Regions from separate parts of the Paenibacillus sp. FSL H3-0329 genome, predicted to be linked through region 3. Evidence: riboswitches for the same ligand, from Rfam matches in the RefSeq annotation. Region 3 holds a riboswitch; each other region holds the start of a gene.

Evidence for each region. A riboswitch is a leader RNA that binds a small molecule or an ion and turns the genes downstream of it on or off. The one in region 3 is predicted to bind cyclic di-GMP.
Region 1: linked by a shared signal. The riboswitch ahead of NSQ66_RS02360 (choice-of-anchor A family protein) and the one ahead of NSQ66_RS04730 (glycosyl hydrolase) in region 3 are both predicted to bind cyclic di-GMP.
Region 2: linked by a shared signal. The riboswitch ahead of NSQ66_RS29560 (NPCBM/NEW2 domain-containing protein) and the one ahead of NSQ66_RS04730 (glycosyl hydrolase) in region 3 are both predicted to bind cyclic di-GMP.

What each region holds. Positions count from the first base shown of each region.
Region 1 covers NZ_CP150150.1:530,110-533,265, reverse strand. Annotated here, with positions in the region: gene NSQ66_RS02360 (choice-of-anchor A family protein) at 1-1,610, opposite strand, end outside; cyclic di-GMP riboswitch class I at 1,719-1,809, opposite strand; gene NSQ66_RS02355 (hypothetical protein) at 2,305-2,697, shown strand; gene NSQ66_RS02350 (ASCH domain-containing protein) at 2,895-3,156, opposite strand, start outside.
Region 2 covers NZ_CP150150.1:6,698,965-6,702,120, forward strand. Annotated here, with positions in the region: gene NSQ66_RS29560 (NPCBM/NEW2 domain-containing protein) at 1-1,559, opposite strand, end outside; cyclic di-GMP riboswitch class I at 1,818-1,904, opposite strand; gene NSQ66_RS29565 (hypothetical protein) at 2,062-2,628, opposite strand; gene NSQ66_RS29570 (EAL domain-containing protein) at 2,745-3,156, opposite strand, start outside.
Region 3 covers NZ_CP150150.1:1,096,735-1,099,890, forward strand. Annotated here, with positions in the region: gene NSQ66_RS04725 (sugar phosphate nucleotidyltransferase) at 87-1,460, shown strand; cyclic di-GMP riboswitch class I at 1,597-1,676, shown strand; gene NSQ66_RS04730 (glycosyl hydrolase) at 1,689-3,156, shown strand, end outside.

The sequences.
Region 1 (3,156 bases), 570 kb from region 3:
GTTACCGTCGGTGTCGGTGTTGCTTCTGGCGTTGGCGTTGGTGTCGGCGTCACTGTTGGCGTCGGCGTTGGTGTCACTGTTGGCGTTGGCGTCGGCGTTGGTGTCACTGTCGGCGTCGGTGTCACTGTTGGCGTCGGTGTCGGTGTCGGCGTCGGCGTCACTGTCGGCGTCGGTGTTGGCGTCGGCGTTGGTGTCACTGTCGGCGTCGGTGTTGGCGTCGGCGTTGGTGTCGGCGTCGGCGTTGGTGTCACTGTCGGCGTCGGTGTTGGCGTCGGCGTTGGTGTCGGTGTTGGCGTCGGCGTTGGTGTCGGCGTCGGCGTTGGTGTCACTGTCGGCGTTGGTGTTGGCGTTGGTGTCGGCGTCGGTGTCGGCGTTGGTGTCGGTGTCGGTGTCGGTGTCGGCGTCGGCGTTGGTGTCGGCGTCACTGTTGGCGTAGGCGTTGGTGTCACTGTCGGCGTCGGTGTCGGTGTCACTGTTGGCGTCGGCGTTGGTGTTGGCGTCACTGTCGGTGTCGGTGTTGGTGTTGGTGTCACTGTTGGCGTCGGTGTCGGCGTCACTGTTGGCGTTGGTGTCGGTGTTGGCGTCGGCGTTGGTGTCACTGTCGGCGTCGGTGTTGGCGTCGGCGTCGGCGTTGGTGTTGGCGTCACTGTCGGCGTTGGCGTTGGTGTCACTGTCGGCGTTGGCGTTGGTGTCACTGTCGGCGTTGGCGTTGGTGTCACTGTTGGCGTTGGTGTCGGCGTTGGTCCAGGTTCATCACCATCGTATGGATAGTGGTGAAATTCACCACCACCAGTCCCTTTGAGTGAAGCCGCCACTAAAGTACCGTTAATCTGACCATTAATAAAATCAACATGAGCATAGGGGGCAAGTATGCTTCCCATTACACCTATGCCTGCCATATCAAGATACGCAGCTTGGCTAAAGTTAAGCAAAATTTTCTTGCTGTTCAACACGTTATTAGGTAGAAATCCGAAGTTTTTCATTTTTACGTTAGAACCATCAATATTAATAATTGCTGTAGATCCTGAAGGAACATTTATTGTAATTCCATAGGTATTAGAGACGTTATCTCCTGGAACATTAAAAACATTGACCGCAGGATCTGTACCTGTCAGGGTAAGACTGCCATATTGGTACACTGTTGTTCCATTCGCCGGCAATGCTGCAAGTTCTGCTGATTTGTCCTTCAAAGACTGACCTACGGCTGAAAAGTCAATCGTACTCCCCTGTCTTTTTGTACCTCCCTTGAGGAGCGTTACATTCCCTGAAAAATCTCCCCCGTGCACGATATTCCCATAAACAGTACCTCCGTTGAAAGTAAGATTCCCTCCAACAACAAGTGTGTCAGTCAAGGAAACCTCAGCAGCGGTCAACCTATCTCCAACACTATAGTTGGTTAAGTTAACGTTACCTCCAGCAGCAAACCTTCCTTCCGTATCCGAAACCGTTGTTATATCCCCTAGAATAAACACGTTGTAGACCCCTGCAATTCCCAATGTAGAAGAACTACTAGCTCCAGCAACTCCAGCTCCTAATGAGGAAAGCCCACTACCTACCGTCAAAATCCCAGCTAATACAAGCGAGAGTAACGGTCTTATTCTTCTTTTCAAATGGCACACCTCCTAAAACTATGATTTATATTAATCAGAATAATTACCAGAAACTCTAAAGGACCTAACAACAAAAAAGACCGCCAAAAAGAAGTGGAATTCCCTTCTCATGGCAGTCGGACGGTCATTGTGCCTTTAAGACACTTTAGACTCCTGGACTTTGCGTCCCGCCCTTTCAGACGGTTTGCTATTATCATGACTATATATATGTATTACACTGCAAGTCCAGAACTGGTAGCCGAAGCATTCTCTCCAATAACCGTCTATGACTTTTAATACTTTTTGAATTAATAACAGTTTAGCGCCCGACACCCACAATTGTCAATCAATTCCTTTCGATGATCCCCCTCATTATTACCATACAAAAAAAGCGCCTAAAGGCGCTTCGCATAAGGTTTTTCATTAAATTTTAAAGTAACTGTATATAGCCCAATATGGATATCCATAAGGGAACACTCAGAATTAAACCAAAAAACAATCCACGCTGGAGGCTGCCCTCTTTTTCCATCATAATTCTCCTTTATGTGCGTCCGATACATTAATTTTTATTATTACAATTTTAATATAATTTATTCTTCGTTATTTAGTTGTGAATTTAATCACATTGAATAAGCTGTTTAGAAATACCATTGATTATTTTTGGAATATCGGGGTAGAATACGAATATACGTTCCTATTAGAGGTGATGAGATTCATGCATAGAGCAGAAAGCAGGGACAACATGCTGGTGAAATCTTATTTATTGCTTCCGATGATTTTATCAGCTTTCGAACGGGACTCCGCCATTTTATCTACACACTTACGAACACCCGCCCCTTATCTGGAGGTGCTTGGAACAGCTGCTGCAGTAGCTACAACAGATCTAAGGGATGTTCGTGCAGAAATGAGAAGACGGGGAATCAAGGTGTATGAGCAAAACAGACTTAATACGGGAATTGAAGCCAAGTATATATGTCGTGGCTATCACGAACGAATGCTGCTGTTGAATGACATTGTTGCGGCTCAGGCTGCCATCCATATGCGCAGATACCTAGGGCTGGATATTTCCTCTTTTAAGAGTTACGAAGAACAGTATCAGATTAAATAAAGCTGTATAGAAGCCGCTCTACTCTCCCCCCAATCAATTAGTGAACAAAAAAATAGGCCTTACCATGGGAGTTGGCAAGACCTGAGAGAGATATACCACAAAACACTGGGGGGTGTTTGGTGTCTTCAATATATACCTCGAACCTGAAAAAAAGCTGATAGGCACATAAAAATTACATTAAAAATATCATTCGCCGTTCAGAAGTGATCCGAATGCTCCCACAAGCTTAGCCGACCTTTGGCTGGAATTGGATGGCGCAGTGAGTGAACCTCTTCAAGCTTCCAGGCAAAACGTCCTTCGCTATAGTCGCCAAAATCATATTCGTTCCCATTGATCCATTCCCTTAAATCCACCTCTGGAGTAACCACATAACATCCCGCGAGCTGACCTGTAGCAATAATAGCTCCTGTCGGCAAATTATTCGCTGTATAGCCATGTTTCGCCAATACTGATTTGTAC
Region 2 (3,156 bases), 1.3 Mb from region 3:
CCAATTCTCAGGTTTTCCTGCGCATGCTTTTTCATATCTCCACGTTGTTCCGCCTCAATGATGGTGCCTTCGGTTTGAACTTCACCATTCACTAGCCTCTTAGCTAAATCCAAAGAATCTTTCAGGATTGGATAGAGCGGATGTACTTTTGCCGCTTCCTCCAATTCATTGATTTTTGCAACGTTATTATAAGCAGACACAACCGCACTCATCGTTCCATCTGTGAAAATACCATTTACAGCTTCGCTTACTTTATCTTCTGTATAAAATCTAAATTCAGCCGCAAAAGGTCTGTTAATATTAGCTTTTGTGAACTTAAATTTTAATCTTTTAAACTTCGTCGGTTCGAATTTAAATTCCAGAAAATCATTGGTACTAATCGCGGTTCCGCTAGATACAAGTTGGAAGGTCTCTCCTTTACTCGTCTCTGATGCATAGATTTCAAAAGCCTCTGGGAATCCTTTGCGGTTATCTCTAGCCAAAAAAGCCACTCTGTCCAGCACTTCCGCTTGCGCTAGTTCAAACACGACTTCATTCGTGAAGCTTGCATCATTGTTTTTGTTCGTTTCCCAATGCGTAGTGGGCTGGTCATCCAGCATATATTCAGGCTTCGTACCTGGGTAGCTTCCACCGTTCACCGTTACTTTTGATACGTTTGCATTTGGCATTCTATAAGCTTGGCTATAGGCATTTTCATAGGCTGTACCATACCCTTTTAGCTTCGAAACCTTGGCTGCCGTTGCGTCTACCTGATGGTTCTCCAAAAGGATCTTTGCATTCTCTATCTCTTCTTTAAACTGCGTATACAGTGGATGTGCCTGCACTTCATTCTCTAAAGCTGTTAATTTCTCTGTCGTATTAAAGGCAGCACTAACTTGGCTCAAGGTATCATCTGTAAATAAATTTTTCATTTTAGCAGAGACACTATCCTCTTTATAAAAAGAAAACTCAGCTGCACTCGCCCAATCCTGGTTTGCTTTTTTGTAGACAAATTTAAGTCTCTTAAAGGCCGTAGGTGCGAACTGAATCTCCACTACATCACCGGTTGAGCCTGTATATTCCCCAGAAGACACGAGTGTGAAATCGCCCGCATCTGTAGTGGAGCCATAGATATCAAATTCTTGAGCAAAGCCTTTACCCTTAGCACCGGATTGCCTAGCGGCATATACCATTCTATTTAATTCAGCGGACTCATTGAAAACAAACACAACCTCATTCGTAAACGTTGAACTATTCGGTTTGCCAGTCTCCCAATGCGTGCTCATATCCCCATCCATAGCCTTAGCTATAGGTGAGCCTGAGTAGTTGCCACCGTTATTTGTGATGGTTTTAATATTTGCTGGATTCATTCTAAAAACCTCATTATAGGCATTTAGAACATCCTTGCCGTACAGCTCAAACGGAATAACCGAAGCGTTGCTTAATAAGTTGACCTTACTTTGCGCGACTGTTTTTGTTACCTTTACCTTGCTTGCCTCACTTGCTAAAGCATAACCTGCCTCACTCGAAAAACTGGCCAACATGGCCGCCGATGTAGCGATCGCAATCATTTTCTTCATCTCTTCTTACCCCCAGATGTCATATGAATCTCTCCAGTGCCCAAAAATGGGCACAAAAAAAACTACCCCAAAAGAGTAGCTTGATTGCGTATAAAGTCGCCTAAAAATTAAGACTTAATTTTTATTAAACCTTAACAAGCATAAACGCCTTCGGCGTCCTTATAAGGACGGTAAGCGTTTAAGCGAGAAATATAAGATATTAAGTATAGGTGTATAACTTATACTTTCTTATATTTTAACAAAAAGCGTTACACACTCTTTGGCAGCTGGCTGACAATAGTTATGATAACCTTAGTCCCTATAGCTTTGCGTCCCTACATTTCCATAGGTTTGCCTATGAAGTTTCGAATACATTCAAAGAGTAACATAAGCCTAGATCTGATCGCATGATTAATTGGTATGAAATGAGTATAGGTAATTGCAATTAGTTTTTCTCATGTGATAGATATTATTTATCGACTATCCCGGAAGAGAATGGGATCCTTTAGGACTGGAGGTCTAATTAACTCCCCGATCCGAACAAACGCCGGAACCAATTCCACACATCGCCCGTGATGGGAATTAATCCGAAACCATGTTCGCCAACTGCGATTACACCATATGCCCATTGTCCGATAGCTATGGCACCCCCAGCGATCCTGCCTATCGCTATCGCACCAAACGCCGTATCCCCTATGGCGATGGCCCCCAACGCTTTTTCCGCGATTGCGATCGCTCCTACAGCCACTCCTGCAATCGCAATCGCTCCCACTGCGAAGCCAAGCCAGCTAAGTGCTATTGCTCCAATCGCTAACCACATTCCCAGTGATATTGCTCCTAAGGAAAGTACGCCCACGCTTATCGCACCTATGGAAATCAATCCGACAGCTACATCTCCAATAGCGATTAAACCAACGGCTGTCTTTACACGGGGTTTACTTCCATGACCATACTTTTGACCTGAGTATCGCCCTAAATTACTACGAATACTGATGACCGGAAATGAGGGAGAAGGCCATTGATAATCAATTTCTCGTCCATCAAAGCCCCTAGAATCCGCCCAGCGCGTTACAAATTGATGCCATTTCATATCCATCCCGTCCCCCTTTTCAAATTACCTAAATTATACAACCCCGGGGGTTGGCTGTACTCAGACTCTGACCTGAAATTCTTCTCATCCTCTGGACCGATATATACTCATTAGGATTACTGTTTGGGAATAGGATCAGGCTTTCCAAATAAATATCCCTGAAACAACTGATAACCACTCTGCTTAAGCCATTCAAAGTCCTCTCTAAACTCCACACCTTCTGCTAAAGGAACAGATTGGATTTCTAAAGCCTTTTCTAAAAATTGTTTAGCTATTTTCTGTTTGTTCGGATCACTGGACACGCCTTGAACATATTTCATATCTAACTTCATGTAATGAGGTTTAAGCTCCAATAACATCTCGATTGTGCTGAAGCCTTCCCCAACATCATCTAAAGCGTATTCAAATCCCCGATCCTTGTAATATGTCAAAATAGCTTTCAAATGAGCGAGATCATCCACTTTCTCCGTTTCAACAACTTCAAAGACAAAAAGAGAGGGATCGACACCTAATTGATTAGCCAATTCA
Region 3 (3,156 bases):
GATCGGAAGTCCAAAATCCCTTGGAGTGGATTCTACCTAACAAAGACATAGCTTTTAATACATTCCATTCAAGGAGGGTTCATTCTATGAAAATGGTACTTCTATCAGGCGGTTCAGGTAAACGGTTATGGCCGTTGTCTAACGACTCACGTTCAAAGCAATTTCTAAAGGTACTTGAAAGCCCTCAAGGTGAACCAGAATCCATGGTACAACGTGTCTGGAGACAGCTGGAGGAAGCAGGGATGGCAGAATCATCTTATCTAGCCACCGGCCGCGGCCAAGTAGAAATGATACAAAGCCAACTGGGAAGTCATGTGCCGATTATCGTTGAACCGGAGCGTCGGGATACTTTTCCGGCTATCGCCTTAACAGCTACCTATCTTTATTCAGTGGCAGGTGTTTCTCCAGCGGAGACGGTAGCAATATTGCCTGTTGACCCTTATGTAGAAGCATCCTTTTTCGATACCATAGCTATGCTTGAGGGGACCATGCTGGAAAGTGGAGCAAATCTGGCACTAATGGGTGTTGTTCCTGAACATGCCTCAGAGAAATACGGATATATTATTCCTACCGCTGAAGAGGCGGGGGGGAATGGTTTTATGAAGGTGAGTCACTTTCAAGAGAAACCAGACCGCATACAAGCAGAACAGCTCATCGAGCAAAATGCATTGTGGAATTGCGGAGTGTTTGCCTTCCGTTTAGGGTACTTGTTAGATATTTTGCAGCGTAAAGGGTTGCCTTTAGGATATGAAGAATTGCAGAAGCAGTATAAGCTATTGTCTTCCATCAGCTTTGATTATGAAGTGGTGGAGAAAGAAGAACATATTGTGGTGCAGCCGTATGATGGATTCTGGAAGGATCTTGGAACGTGGAATACGCTGACAGAGGAAATGAGCAGCAAGCATGTAGGAAAAGGTTTTGTGACGGCGGATTCTGAGGGGACTTGCTTGATTAATGAGCTGGACATTCCGATTACGGTAATTGGTGCGAAGGATCTGATCATTGCGGCTAGCCCGGATGGAATTCTAGTTACCCATAAAGCTGAGAGCCCACGGATTAAAGAAGTGCTGAAGACCTTTGAACAGAGACCGATGTACGAGGAACGCCGCTGGGGCCATTACAAAGTTATTGATTATGTGAAATATGATGAAGGCAATGAAGTGCTGACCAAACGGATTTTTATATCCGAGGGGAATAATATCAGCTATCAATTACATCGCAAGCGTAGTGAAATTTGGACAATCGTCAGCGGCGAAGCAAGTATTGTGCTGAATGAGAAAAAACATAATGTGAAGGCTGGGGACGTGGTACGTATACCGGAAGGAACGAAACACGCGATCCTTGCTTTGACGGATGTTGAGTTTATAGAGGTACAGACGGGGTCTGAATTAGTAGAAGAAGATAACATTCGTATTACTTTAGACTGGAATGATATAGAACTACAACAATTCATTTCATAGGTCTAACCTATCTATTTAACCAATTCAAAATTTCTTGAAACAGGTAAAATGACTCAATTATCAAAAAAAGTCATAAAAACACTAAATATATCATTAATTGTCGTCGATACTTACGGTAAGAGAGAATATTTCTCTTAAATTGAAAAGGCAAACCTATCGAAAGGTAGGGACGCAAAGCTATAGGGCCTTCGAAAGAGTGGCAGCCTGGCTACCGAAAGGGAGAATATTTTGAAAGCTTACCGTACGTATCGATTGTTTGGTGCATTTCTGTCACTCGTCCTGTTTCTGACTGCACTTCCGCTTGCTGTTGGGATTTCGCCGTCTATTGTCATAGCTGCTTCAAATTCTGGAACGCCAGTTACCCCAGGTGCCTCACCTGAAGCCGTAAAGCTGCTTAACTATTTTTACTCGATCTCAGGAAAAGGCATTATTGCTGGTCAACATGACTATTTAGAAAGTCCAGATGAAATTAACAATATGCTGAAGGGAACCAGCGGACAATATGCGGCTCTTCACGGTTATGAAATGGGTGCGATCAGTGGTCAGTCCGAAGCAACGATGGCTTGGCAACGTCAAAATGTGGTGAACAGCGCCATCAACTGGAATAAAGCGGGCGGGATCGTAGCTATGACTTTTCATGCTAACCTGCCGGGCACCTCTTATGACTGGGATAATGTGAAAAAAACACTCAGCCAGAGTGAGTTCGATAGTTACGTTACACCGGGTACCAAGCAATATAATAATCTGATCGCTGAGCTTGATAAGGTGGCAGTCTCTTTAAAAAGCTTGCGCGATGCCAATGTTCCGGTGCTTTGGAGACCCTATCATGAAATGAACGGGAACTGGTTCTGGTGGGGGAAGAAAAATAACTTTTCTAAACTATGGAATATAATGTATGACCGTTTTGTTAACGTTCATAAATTAAATAATTTGTTATGGGTATGGAGTCCGAATGCTCCCAATGTTTGGTCGGATCCTTATGCGCTAACTTATCCAGGTGCTGATAAAGTAGATATTCTGGCAGCAGATATATACGAAAATGATTACCAGCAAAAATACTATGACAGCTTGTTGAGTCTAGCCGCAGGCAAACCGATTGCGATCGGGGAGAATGGTGAAATGCCTAATCTGGAGAAGCTTCAGCAATCGCAAAGTAAATGGACGTATATGATGAGCTGGGGAAAAATGCTTTACGAAAATAACAGTGCAGACACAATCAAAACATTTATGAATAGCAACTACACCCTGACCAGAGATAAATTAAATACTGGTCTGGCACCGACACCTAGCGCCGCACCAGCGCCGGCACCTTCCGAAGAAGAGGGGGAGGCAGCAATTCCTCTCGCGAAGGGGCTTGCAGGAGAGTATTACAACAACATGTTGTTGTCGGGAGCAGCAGCTCTTAATAGAACTGATGCAATAATCGATTTCAATTGGCGGCAAGGCTCGCCGGATGCCGCCCTCGGGATTGATCGTTTCTCCATACGTTGGAGCGGTAAAATTAAGCCGTTATATAATGAGCAATATACATTTTACACTACCTCAGATGATGGCATCCGTGTCTGGGTGAATGGGGAATCCGTGATTGATAGTTGGACTAAGCAAAGTGGTACTGAGCGTAAGGGCACTATAACGCTGAAGGCTGGCCGGCTATACGATATCAAGGTGGAGTATTACGAGAATGAAGGCGATGCGA